2 regions of the Thauera sp. SDU_THAU2 genome follow, and region 1 is predicted to be linked to the other one. Evidence: predicted binding sites of a transcription regulator. Region 1 holds the regulator's gene; the other holds the start of a gene.
The links. The regulator FNR, encoded in region 1, switches genes on or off when oxygen is low (the NO sensors DNR and NnrR bind a similar motif). The targets are predictions, from matches to a motif close to TTGANCTAGNTCAA.
Positions count from the first base shown of each region.

Region 2: the regulator FNR is predicted to act here: its motif matches at 2,022-2,035, upstream of AAFL97_RS13355 (cytochrome c oxidase subunit 3 family protein).

Region 1 is NZ_JBBWUN010000003.1:903,199-909,541, forward strand. Features, by position in the region: gene AAFL97_RS05315 (PHA/PHB synthase family protein) at 1-663, shown strand, start outside; gene AAFL97_RS05320 (Crp/Fnr family transcriptional regulator) at 673-1,356, opposite strand; gene AAFL97_RS05325 (SirB2 family protein) at 1,459-1,848, shown strand; gene fnr (fumarate/nitrate reduction transcriptional regulator Fnr) at 1,908-2,654, opposite strand; gene hemN (oxygen-independent coproporphyrinogen III oxidase) at 2,801-4,192, shown strand; gene AAFL97_RS05340 (sulfite exporter TauE/SafE family protein) at 4,336-5,046, shown strand; gene ppa (inorganic diphosphatase) at 5,151-5,678, shown strand; gene AAFL97_RS05350 (sigma 54-interacting transcriptional regulator) at 5,860-6,343, opposite strand, start outside.
Region 2 is NZ_JBBWUN010000003.1:2,537,876-2,544,218, reverse strand. Features, by position in the region: gene AAFL97_RS13370 (SlyX family protein) at 30-230, shown strand; gene AAFL97_RS13365 (FABP family protein) at 250-912, opposite strand; gene AAFL97_RS13360 (hypothetical protein) at 1,064-1,267, opposite strand; gene AAFL97_RS13355 (cytochrome c oxidase subunit 3 family protein) at 1,284-1,811, opposite strand; gene AAFL97_RS13350 (CreA family protein) at 2,092-2,565, shown strand; gene AAFL97_RS13345 (sulfatase-like hydrolase/transferase) at 2,661-4,493, shown strand; gene AAFL97_RS13340 (thioredoxin family protein) at 4,596-4,976, opposite strand; gene AAFL97_RS13335 (peptidase U32 family protein) at 5,079-6,343, opposite strand, start outside.

The DNA of each region.
Region 1 (6,343 bases):
AGCAGCATCGACTACCTGTGCAGCAAGATGGCGCAGAAGGGCTATCTGGATGGGGCCGAGATGGCGGCTTCCTTCCGCCTGCTGCGCTCGAACAGCCTGATCTGGCAGTACGTGGTCAATGGCTGGCTGTACGGCGAGACGCCGCCGCCCTTCGACGTGCTGTACTGGAACATGGACTCCACGCGCATGCCGTATGAGATGCATGCCTGGTACCTGCGCGAGCTGTACCTGCACAACCGGCTGATCCAGCCCAACACCCTCGAAGTCGCCGGCGAAAAGCTCGACCTGTCGCTGATCCGCCAGCCCCTGTACGCGGTCGCGGCCGAGGACGACCACATCGCACCCTGGCGCCAGACTTTCGCCATCAACAACCATGTGGTCGGCAGCCGGCGCTACGTGCTGTCGAGCTCGGGGCACATCCTCGGCATCCTGAATCCGATCGTGCATCCGCCGAAGCGGCGCTACTGGGTCGCCGATGCGCGCCGTTCCGACACCACCGACAGCTGGCGCCAGCGCGCCGAGCAGCACCAGGGCAGCTGGTGGGAAGACTGGATGCGCTGGCTCAAGCCGCGCGTCGGCCCGGAGGTCGAGGCGCGGCCGGTCGCGAACGACGCTTTCCCGGCCTTGTGCCCGGCACCGGGAAGCTACGTGCTGGAGCCCTGAGCCGCGTGCTCAGACCTGGTGGCGTGCCAGGCGGGCAGGGTCGTGCAGCGTGATGTGCTTGCCGTGCACGCTGATCAGGCCGGACTCGCTGAGGTCGTGGAAGATGCGCGACAGGGTCTCGGGCGTCAGGTTCAGGCGCGAGGCGATCACCTGCTTGCTGGTGGGCAGGTCGATCTCGCAGGGCGAGTCGCTGTCGGCGACCTGCAGCAGATAGCCGATCACGCGCTGGATGCTCGAGCGCAGCGAGTAGGTCTCGACGTCCTGGATCAGGCCGTGCAGGCGGATCGACATGCCGGCGAGCAGCTTGTGGGCGAAGGAGGGGTCCTGGTCGATCAGTTCGCTGACCACGGCCTGGCCGACGTGGATCAGCGCCGTTTCGGTCAGCGCCTCGGCGAACACCGGGTAGGGCTTGTTCATGAACATCACCGCTTCGCCGAAGCTCTGCATCGGGCCGATGATCTCGACGACCTTTTCCGTGCCCTGCGGCGAGGAGAAGGCGAGCTTGACCTGACCCGAGACGACGAAGTAAAAGCCATGCGGCTGGTCGCCGCGCTGGAACAGGACTTCGCCGCGGGCGATGTGGCGGTCGCGGGTGTAGCGGGCGATGCGCTCGATGTCGGCTGCGGACAGTTCGCCGAAAAGCGGAATGCGCTTGAGCAGCGCGGGGATGTCTATGGGTGGGGTGCTGGCCATGTGCGGGCGCTCCTGATGGGAAGCCGTCTCGTTTGTCGGCCTCCATTCTAATTGAGGGCAGGGGCCAAGGCGGCCGTGCCGCCCCTGGAAAAAAGGAAGAACATGTATTTCGCCATCAAGCATCTTCACGTCACCTGTGTGGCGCTCAGCATCCTGGGCTTCCTGCTGCGAGGCTACTGGATGATCAGCGGCAGCCCCTTGCTGAAGAGCCTGCCGGCGCGGGTGCTGCCCCACGTCGTCGATAGCGTCCTGCTGATCACGGCGATCGTGCTGGCGGTGATGATCCAGCAGTATCCGTTCCAGGCGGATTGGGTGACGGCCAAGGTCATCGGGCTGGTCGCCTACGTCGTGCTCGGCACCATTGCGCTCAAGCGCGGCAAGACGCGCTCGCAGCGGTTGTTCGCGTTTGCTGCCGCGCTCGCGGTGTATGCGTGGATCGTGTCGGTGGCGCTGAGCAAGAACGCTGCGGGCTATCTGGCCGCCGTCGCCTGACGGGGCGGTCGAGGCAGCGAGGCGGGAAGGGGGCAAAAACAGGCCGGAGGCAGGCGCTCTCAGCGCCCGCAGCCGGCCGTCTGATGCTGGACCAGCTTGCGCAGCCTGGTCGTGTCGAGCAGGCGGATGTGCTTCTGCTGCACGGCGATCAGGCCTTCTTCCTGGAAGCGGGAGAAAGCGCGCGACACTGTTTCGAGCTTGAGGCCGAGGTAGGAGCCGATTTCCTCGCGCGTCATGCGCAGGTGGAATTCGGCCGCGGAAAAGCCGCGCGCGGTGAAGCGCTGCGACATGTTGAGCAGGAAGGCCGCGAGCCGCTCCTCGGCGCGCATCGAGCCGAGCAGCATCATCACGCCGTGGTCGCGCACGATCTCGCGGCTCATGACCTTGTGGAACTGGTGCTGCAGGCCTTCGACCTCGTGCGACAGTTGCTCGAGCTTGGCGTAGGGAATCACGCACACTTCGCTGTCTTCCAGCGCCACCGCGTTGCAGCTGTGGTTTTCGGTGCTGATGCCGTCCAGGCCGAGGATCTCGCCCGTCATCTGGAAGCCGGTCACCTGGTCGCGGCCGTCCTCGAGCAGCACGTCGGTCTTGAACGAGCCGGCACGAATGGCGTAGATCGCCTCGAAAGGATCACCCGCACGATACAGGCTCTGCTGGCGCTTGACCTTGCGGCGGCCGCCGACCAGTTCGTCGAGCTGGTGCAGCTCGCTGTCGGACATGCCGAAGGGCAGACACAGCTCCACGAGATTGCATTGCGAACAGGCGGTCTTCAACCCGTTCATGGTGACTGGCACGCTTGCCCTCATCTGCACGATAATTCCGTTTCCTTCAGACACTGTCTCGGGCGCCCTCATCAGTCCATCGGTTCCGGTCTGTTCCTGCCCGTTGATCCACGTCAACCAAAATATTGCGGTGTTCTGCCATTGTTCGGCAGACACTCAAGTTTCAGATCATGACCGACCAGAACGAACTCATCTTCGACCCGCAGCTCATCCGCCGATTCGACATCAACGGTCCGCGGTACACCTCCTACCCCACTGCGGATCGCTTCGTCGAGGCATTCAACGCTGATGCCCTCAAGGATTGGCTTGCCAAACGCGCCATCGGCGGCGTCAGCAAACCTCTCTCATTATACTTCCACATCCCGTTCTGTAACACGATCTGCTACTACTGCGCCTGCAACAAGATCATCACCAAGGATCACGGGCGCTCGGCCAAGTACCTGAAATACCTGGCCAAGGAGATCGAGATGCAGGCCGCCTGTCTGGAGGGCGGCCACCAGGTGACGCAGCTGCACCTGGGCGGCGGAACGCCCACCTTCCTGTCGCACGACGAAATGCGGCAGCTGATGGCATCGGTGCGCGAGCATTTCACGCTGGTGCCGAACGGCGAATATTCCATCGAGGTCGACCCGCGCAAGGTGGATTACGACACCGTCGCGCTGCTGGCTGAACTCGGCTTCAACCGCATGAGCGTCGGCGTGCAGGACTTCGCCGAGGACGTCCAGCGGGCGGTCAACCGCATCCAGAGCTTCGAGGAAACCAAGCTCGTCATCGATGCCGCACGTGGCAACGGCTTCAAGTCGGTGAGCATGGACCTGATCTACGGCCTGCCCAGGCAGAACGTGATCAGCTTCAACCGCACGCTCGAACAGGTGCTGGAGATCTCGCCCGACCGCGTCTCGCTCTACAGCTATGCGCACCTGCCGGGCCTGTTCAAGCCGCAGCGCCGCATCTCGCAGGACGACATGCCCACCGCCGACACCAAGCTGCAACTGCTGCAGCTCGGCATCCGCCGCCTGACCGAAGCGGGCTACGTCTATATCGGCATGGACCACTTCGCCAAGCCGGACGACGAACTGACCGTCGCCCAGCGCCAGGGCCGGCTGCACCGCAACTTCCAGGGCTATTCGACCCAGGCCGAATGCGACCTGCTGGCCTTCGGCGTGTCGGCGATCGGCAAGATCGGCCCGGTGTATGCGCAGAACGTCAAGACGCTCGACGACTACTACGACGCCCTCGACCGCGACGAGCTGCCGGTGCTGCGCGGCATCGAGCTGAACGCGGACGACCTGCTGCGGCGCTCGATCATCCAGGCGCTGATGTGCCACTTCGAGCTGTCGATGCAGTCGATCGAGATCGCCCACCTGATCGATTTCCGCGAGTATTTCGCCAGCGAACTCGCCGACCTGCAGGAAATGCAGAAGGCCGGGCTGGTCAGGATCGACGGCGACTGGATCAGCGTGGAGCCGGCCGGCCGCCTGCTGGTACGCGGCATCGCCATGGTGTTCGACCGCTATCTGCGCGCAGACCGCGAGCGCGCGCGCTACTCGCGCGTGATCTGAGGGGCGGGCGGGTATCACGTGCCGCCAGGGAGCTGCCTGGACGGGGGTGTCCGCCTGCGGCCGCATGCCGCAGCAGTATGCGTGCCAGCGGCGTAGAATGGGCGGTCTTTCCCCTCTGGCCCTCTCCCGGTCCCGTTTCGACCATGCCTGAAACCGGCTATTTCGCCGTCTTCCTGATCGGCCTGCTCGGCGGCACACACTGCGTGTCGATGTGCGGCGGCATCGTCGGCGCGCTGACCGCCCAGGTGCAGGTGCCCGGCAGCAGGCCGCAATGGCCGCTGCACCTGGCCTACAGCGTCGGCCGCATCAGCACCTACACCGCGCTGGGCGGCCTGGTGGGGGCGCTGGGTTCGGTCGGCATGCTGTACGACGGCATGCTGCCGGTGCAGATGGGCCTGTACGTGCTCGCCAACCTGATGCTGGTTGCGCTCGGCCTCTATCTGACCGGCTTCACCCGCCTGCTGGCGCCGGTCGAGCGCGCCGGCCACGTGCTGTGGCGCCGCATCCAGCCCGCCACCCGCCATTTCCTGCCGGCGCGCTCGGTCAAGCAGGCGCTGCCGCTGGGCCTGCTGTGGGGTTTCATCCCCTGTGGCCTGACCTATTCCATCCTGGCGACCGCGCTCGTCACCGGCTCCGGCGCCCGCGGTGCGGGGCTGATGCTCGCCTTCGGCTTCGGCACGCTGCCCAACCTGCTGCTGGCCGGCATGCTGTTCAAGCGCTTCCGCGACTTCACCCGCAACGCCAAGGTGCGTTTCGCCTCCGGCCTGCTGGTGCTGGGCTTCGGCGTGTTCGGCCTGATCCACGCGCCCACGCTGGGCGGCGCGCTGTGGGAGGGCGTGGTCTGCCTGACCTGAGGCGCCGGCCGGGGGCCGCAGGCGCGAATCCGGGGCGATGATGCAGTGCAGGGCACGCGGATTTCCCCCTATAATCCGCGCACAATTTTCCACGGGAGGGAATCATGGGTTTCGATCTGGTCAGCGCCGGCAAGGACGTGCCGAACGACATCAACGTCATCATCGAGATCTCCGCGCAGGGCGATCCGATCAAGTTCGAAGTGGACAAGGACAGCGGTGCCGTCTTCGTCGACCGCTTCATGGGCACGTCGATGCGTTATCCGCTGAACTACGGCTACGTGCCGCACACCATCGCCGGCGACGGCGATCCGGTGGATGTGCTGGTCGTGACCCCCTTCCCGCTGGCTCCCGGTGTCGTCATCCGCTGCCGCCCGGTCGGCGTGCTGAAGATGGAAGACGAAAGCGGCGTCGATGCCAAGGTCGTGGCCGTGCCGGTGTCCAAGCTGACCCCGCTGTACGACAAGGTCCAGACCACCGACGACCTGCCCGAGCTGCTGATGAAGCAGACCGTGCATTTCTTCGAGCACTACAAGGATCTGGAGCCCGGCAAGTGGGTCAAGGTCGTGGGTTGGGGTTCCGTCGAAGAAGCCAAGAAGGAAATCGTCGACGGCCTGGCTGCCGCCAAGAAGTAAGCCGCCCTGTAGTTTTCGGGGTACCGAAAACGCCCCTGCGCTTGCCATCGCATGGCAGCAAGCGCAGGGGCGTTTTTCCGTTCAGCAGGCCGGCTCGGTGGCATGGCACGCGAGCAGCCGGCCGACCCGTGATCGACATCCGGCCTCCGGGCAAGGGCCCGGGATTCCAGCGCGCCGTGCCTTAGCCGGCCTGCTTCTTGATCCGATAGTTGAGCTGTGGCCGCGTCATGCCGAGAAGGCGGGCGGCGGCGGCCAGATTGCCATTGGCCTGGTCCACTGCGCGATTCAGCAGGTTTTGCTCGAATGCTTCCAGCGAAACGCCGGATGCCAGTACGGCTGCGACCAGATCCTGGGGCGGCCGGTGCGCCGCCTCGAGTTCGCCCCGGGCGCTGAGTGCATGCTCCTGGCTGTCATCGGGCAGGGCGCCGATGAACAGGTGTTCGATTTCGATCAGGCCATTCTGCGGGGCCAGAATGGCTCCGCGTTCGAGGACATTCTCCAGTTCGCGGACGTTGCCGGGCCAGGGGTGCAGCTTCAGCGCGTGCATGGCCTTGTCGCTGATCCCGGCGATGCGCTTGCCGTGCAGCGTCTCGAAGCGGCGGACCAGGGCATCGACGAGGGCCGGGATGTCGCCGGGGCGCTCGCGCAGCGGTGGAATCGTCACC
Region 2 (6,343 bases), 1.6 Mb from region 1:
ATGCCTTTCATCCCGGACCCGGACAGCCCATGCAAGACCGCCTCGAATCGCTCGAAACCAAGATGATGTCGGCCGAGGATCAGCTCGACGAACTGAACCGCACGGTGTGGCGGCAGCAGCAGGAGCTGGAGCTGCTGCGCGAGCAGGTGCGCCACCTCGCCCAGCAGCTCAAGACCATCCAGCCCGGCGCATCCGGCCGGCCGGAAGACGAGATCCCGCCGCACTGGTGAGCGCCGGGCGGGGCTGGCGTCATTGCGGCTGGGTTTCGGCCCGCTTCCTGGCCGCCGCCTGTGCGGTGGGATTGGGCGTGGGCTCGCCGATCTTGTGCAGCGTGTTGTGATCCGTGTGGCGGAAGGGTTCCGCCTGGCCCGGGATGATCAGCACGGTTTCCTGCTCGTAGGACCATGTGCCGTCGGCGTTGATCGACACCGTGATGGTGTAGCTGTCCGTTCTGAATGCGTATTCCAGGAAGGGGTTCGACACGATCCCGTTCATCTCGGAGCCGCGCACTGCCTGCAGGCGGAAGGTCTTTGCGTCCGCCGTGGTCTTGCCGACGGCCATCGCCGCCTGTCCGCGCGGTATCGAAAGCGTCTGGATCACGGCACCGGTCGCCGGCTCCCACAGCCAGTAGCCGACCTGGTCGTGGAAGGTCTCGACGTCGTCGGGCTTGACGATGCGCGTGTGGTAGCGCAGGCCGTAGAACAGTTGCGGCCCGTTGGTCTGGGCGTCGATGGGCTGCAGTTCGATGCGTTCGATGAACGCCTGCCGTTCCGGGCCGTCGGCCTTCGGATTGACATCGAGGCCGATGGTGCCGGTCCAGATGCCCGCCATTCCCGCCAGCGGCCCCAGATTGGCAAGCGTATCGGGGTCTGGTTCGGGTTCGGTGTAGATGTCCTTGGGAAAGTCCGTCATGGCCGCTTCGGGAGAGATGAAAGACTGCAAAGCTTGCCACAGCCGATCGGGCTCCGGTACGCCTCACAGCAGCGCGCCGGTCACGCGCGCAAGGATGTCGCCGAAGGCGCTGGTCAGGATGACCACGATCGGCATGCCGTAGCAGAAGGTGCTACATCGCCCGGCGGATGCGCCGCGTGGCGGTGGGCAGCTCGAGGTAGTAGCCGCAGACGATGCGGACCTTGAGCCCCATCACCAGCGCGACCGCCACGGTGACGCCGAAGCCATGGTCCTGGCCGCCGCCCAGCATCGCGCCGCCCACGCTGAGCAGCACGAGGCCGAACCAGGCCAGGTCGAGTTTGCGGACTTCGCTCATGTCGCGCTCTCCGTTTTCATCGCAGCACGTAGAACAGCGGGAAGATCATCAGCCAGATGATGTCGGTGGTGTGCCAATACACCGCGAAGGATTCCAGGCCGGAGTATTCCTCGGCCGAGTAGGTGCCGGTCGCGGTGCGCAGCATCACCCAGATCATGCCGAGCAGGCCCCAGAAGACGTGGATCAGGTGGTTGAAGGTCAGGTAGTAGTAGGTGACGATGAACATGCCCGCTTCGCCGTTGAGGCCGTGGGCAAGGTTCCAGCGCACTTCGAACAGCTTGATCACCGGGTAGCCGGTGCCGAACACGAAGGCGCCGATCAGCCAGCGCAGGCAGGCGCTTTGGCGGTTGGCGCGCATGGAGTGCACCGCGCGGGCCACGCACCAGCCGCTGGTCAGCAGCATCAGCGTGTAGCCCGTGCCGGCCAGCAGCGAAAGCTGCTCGGGACCGGCGTGGAACACGTCCGGGTAATGGGCGCGGGCGATGAAATACACCGCGAACATCAGCGCGAACTCGGTGACTTCGCAGAAGATGCCCACCCACATCGCCTTGCTGCCGGGGATGCGGCCGCCCGGGATAGGGCCGCCCGGGATAGGGCCCCCCGGGATAGGGCTACCCGGGATAGGGCTACCCGGGGGAGGGCCTTCGGCGGGCGGTGAGTGCGGCAAGGCGATGGCGGCGTCGGACATGGTGGAGGGCGGGGCAGGCGAGGGCGGAGATGTTCGCGATCTTCCGCTGCCCGGGGCGCGTGCGCCTTGATGCAGGGTAATTTGCTCCGCGCGGTGCGATACTTGCGGCCCTTGCAAGAAAGGAGTCCGGGAAAACGTGAAAACGATCATGCTGGGCGCCATCGGCGCCGCATTGCTGCTGCCGTTCTGCGTGCAGGCCGAGACCGTCGGCGCCGTCGATACGGCGTTCAAGTTCATCGGCCGCAATCACCAGATCGTCGTCGAGGCCTTCGACGACCCGAAGGTGAAAGGGGTATCGTGCTACGTGTCGCGTGCCCGCACCGGCGGCATCAAGGGTTCGCTGGGGCTGGCGGAGGATACGGCCGACGCTTCGGTGGCCTGCCGCCAGGTCGGCGAGATCAGCCTGACCGAAGCGCTCAAGCCGCAGGAGGAAGTGTTTTCCGAGCGTTCGTCGATCCTGTTCAAGAAGGTGCGGATCGTGCGCATCGCCGATGCCAGGCGCAACACGCTGGTCTATCTCGTCTATAGCGACCGGCTCATCGACGGCAGCCCGCAGAACAACGTCACGGCCGTGCCGCTGCCGGCGGAAGTGCAGCTCAGGCTGCGCTGACGGATGAGATTTTTTACGTTTTCCCGACATCCGCTCGGGTAATCTGACGCGCCTGTTTTTCCGTCCATGCTTTCGCCCTGAGGAAAAAGCTCATCGTGTTCGTCTCCGACCGCCGCCAGCGCGCCCTGTACTGGTTCCTCACCTGGATCGTCTTTGCCCTGCACCTGGGCCGCTTCTTCGATTTCGCCGCGCCGTCCGGGCTGCTGGTCTATCAGCTTGCGCTGGTCGGCAGCTACGCTTTGCTGTTCGTGGCGCCGGTATGGCTCATCGTCCATGTCGCGGGCCGTTTCGCCCCCCGGCTGGCGGCGGTGCTGGCGGTGGCGCTGGCCGGCGTGGTGCAGATCGCGCTGTTCGGCGATCACATGCTGTGGACGCTGTACGGCTTCCACCTCAACGGCTTCGTCTGGAACATCCTGACCACGCCGGGGGGCATCGCCGCGCTGGGTTCGTCGGCTTCGACCGAGCGCGACTTCGCGCTGCTGGCCGCCGGCTTCCTCGTCCTGCAGGTCCTGGTCTTCTTCGCCGCGCGCGTGCTGGCGCGGGGCTCCGTGCCGGCGCCGCGGCTGGCATGGGTGCTGCCGCTGTTCCTCGTCGTCACCGTCGGTGAGCGCCTGGGTTATGCGGTGAGCCATTTCTACGGCTACACGCCGTTGCTGGAAAACGCCCAGCGTGTGCCTTTCTATCAGCCGCTGACGATGCGCGGCCTGTTCGAGAAGCAGTTTGGCTGGGAGCGTCCGCAGCGGCTCAAGCTGGCGACCGCCAAGCTCGACGGCAGCCTGCGCTATCCGCAGGCGCGGCTGCGCGTCGAGCCGCCGGCCAGGCCGCTGAACGTCGTCTGGCTGGTCGCCGAGTCGTGGCGGGCGGACACGCTCGACCCGCGCGTGATGCCGCAGACCCATGCGCTGGCCGAGCGGGCGCAGCATTTCACCCATCATTTCTCCGGCGGCAACGGCACCCGCATCGGCGTCTTCAGCCAGTTCTACAGCCTGCCGGCGAACCTGTGGTTCCCGGTGCTGGACGCGCGCATCGGCAGTCCGCTGATCCAGGTGCTGCAGAATCAGGACTATCAGATCAAGCTGTTCACCAGCGCGCGCTTCACCTACCCGGAGTTCGACAAGACCGTGTTCGTCGACGTGCCGCGTGAGCAGATGGTGGAAGATTCGGAAGGCGAAACCTGGATGCGCGACCGCCGCAACGTCGACCGCCTGATCGAGTTCGTCGACCAGCGCGATCCCTCGCGTCCGTTCATGACTTTCCTGTTCTTCGAGTCGCCGCACGCCAACTACAACTTCCCGCCCGAATCGGTGATCGAGTCGGGCTATCTCGAAGATTTCAGCTATGCCGACATGGAACTGCGGGACAAGATCGGCGGCATCCACAAGCGCTACATCAACGCGGTTCATCACCTCGACAGCCAGCTCGGCAAGCTGATGGCGCACCTCGAGCGCCGCGGCCTGCTCGAGGACACGCTGGTGGTCATCACCGGCGACCACGGCGAGGAGTTCATGGAGAAGGGGCGCTGGGGACACAACTCCACCTTCGTCGATGAGCAGGTGCGCGTACCGCTGCTGCTGTGGGTGCCGGGCCGGGAACCTCGGCGCATCGATGCCCGCACCAGCCATGCCGACCTGCTGCCGACCATCCTGCCGCTGCTCGGCGTCACCAATCCGCCGTCCGACTACGCCATCGGCCACAGCTTGTTCGACCCGCAGCCGAACCGCGTGCTGCTGGCCGGCGACTGGGACCGCCTAGCCTTCCTGGGCGAGGACTACAAGCTGGTGCTGCCTTTCGGCAGCGGCAGCTTCACCGCGATACAGGTCAGCGGCGCGGACGACCGGACGCTGGCCGACGAATCCGCGGTGCTGCGGGCGACGCTGCCGACGGTGCAGGGCGAAATGGGACGGCTGCGGCGCTTCCTGGGGCACTGAGGGCCGATCGGCACGGCCCTTGAGCGGGCCGTCGTTTGATGGGTTTCGCTCGCGCTCCACCTGCGCGGCCCGACCTGTCCTGTGAGCTTGGGGGAGTGGGTGTCAGCCCGCCAGCCAGCGCCCCAGCGCGGCGACTTCGCTGGGAACCCGTTGCGGCCTGCCGTCGAGCGCAATGCTTTCGACCAGGCGGGCGAGCACCGCTTCCAGCGGCAGCGAGGGGCCGAAATGCAAGGGTTCGCCATGCCTGAAGATGGCCAGCGTGGGAAAGCTGTCGAGGTCGATGTCGCCGACGATGTCGGCATCGTCCTCGATGTCCGCCCACGCCGTCAGGATCTCGGGATGGGCTGCGGCGACGTGCTCCAGTACCGGCCGGAATTCGCGGCAGGTGCCGCACCACTCCGCGCACAGTGCGATGACGACGAGCGCGCCATCGGCCTGGCCGAGACGGCCTGGAAGGGTGTCGAGCGGAAGCAGGGCGGACATCGGCGGCTCGGTTGCGTAGTGCTTGGGCGCAGTATATGCAGGATAGGACGGTCCGAGCCATTCACTGCTTCTGCCTGCGCCGCAAAGTATTCGACGGCGGACTCAATGGTGCGGCGAGTGGAGGTGCTTCTTCTCGGCCGCGGGCTTGTTCGGGAAGAAGCTGAGCTTCTGCGCCACCACGCTGTCGCGCATTCTGGCGATGTGCGGCTTCATCGCACCGACGACGTGCATTTCGCAGCGCTTGCAGTCGAAGCGCAGCGTCAGCGTCTCGTTGCCATTGACCAGTTGCATCGGCTCGGGGCGGATGCCCTTCACTTCCTTGGGGCACAGGTTGAAGCTGTAGCGCAGGCAGTGCTTGGTGATCATCAGCGAGACCTCGTCGGTACGCTGGTTCTCCTCGAACGCGGCGTCGATGAGCTTGACGCCGTGGCGGGCGTAGAAGGCGCGCGCGCTGTCGTTGAGCACGTTGGCGAGATAGCTCAGCGCGTCCTGCGGGTAAGCCACCGGCGGCTCGACCGGCGCTGCGCGCGGCGGGCGCGGATGGGCGGCGAGGCGGGCGGCTTCCAGTTGCTCGACGGCATCGCGGCGCAGCGCGTTGAGCTGGCCGGCGGGCAGGAAGGGCAGCGCCGGCAGGTCGAGCGTCAGCGTGTCGAGCACGAACAAGGTGTTGCCGAGCTTGCCGATGTGCTCGCGCAGCGTCGTTCGGGCGCGCTCGGCGTTCTGCGCCGGCTCGAAGGCGGCGGCGAGCGTGGTCGTGGCGCGGATGCCGTCCTCGTCGGTGAGCGTCAGCGCAAAGCCGTCCGTGGTCGCGGCAAAATGCGCATCGACGCGGATGCGGCGCTCGGCGGATTTCTTCTCCAGCGCGCGCTCGAATTCGTGGTCGTGGTTGCGGAACACCGAAGTGCCGGGCACCAGTTCGGGCGGCAGCGCGTCGGCCGGGAAAATACGGTCGATGCCGTCGCCGCCGCCATCGCGCTCAGAACGGTTGACCCGCAGGCCGGCGAGTTCACCCTTCGGGCCGTACCAGCTCAGGCCGTCGGCGTTGTGGATCGGCGCGCTGCGTTCGACGTCGAAGAACTTGCGGCCCTTGGTGTCGATCTTCGTCACCCGGCCGATCGGTTCGCCGACGAACTTGGGCGACTCGAAGGCCTCGATGCCGTGCCGGCGCTCGTTGGCGAAATAGTCGGTGTAGCCGCGGTTGAAGGTCTTGTCGGCCTGCGGCGTGAACAGGAAGGTGGTACGGCCGCTGGATGCGCGCCGGTAGGCCGGGCCGTCGGCCTCGGGATGCTCGATGATCTCGTCGAGCAGCGTGCGGTAGTGGGCGGTGATGTTCTTGACGTAGGACAGATCCTTGTAGCGGCCTTCGA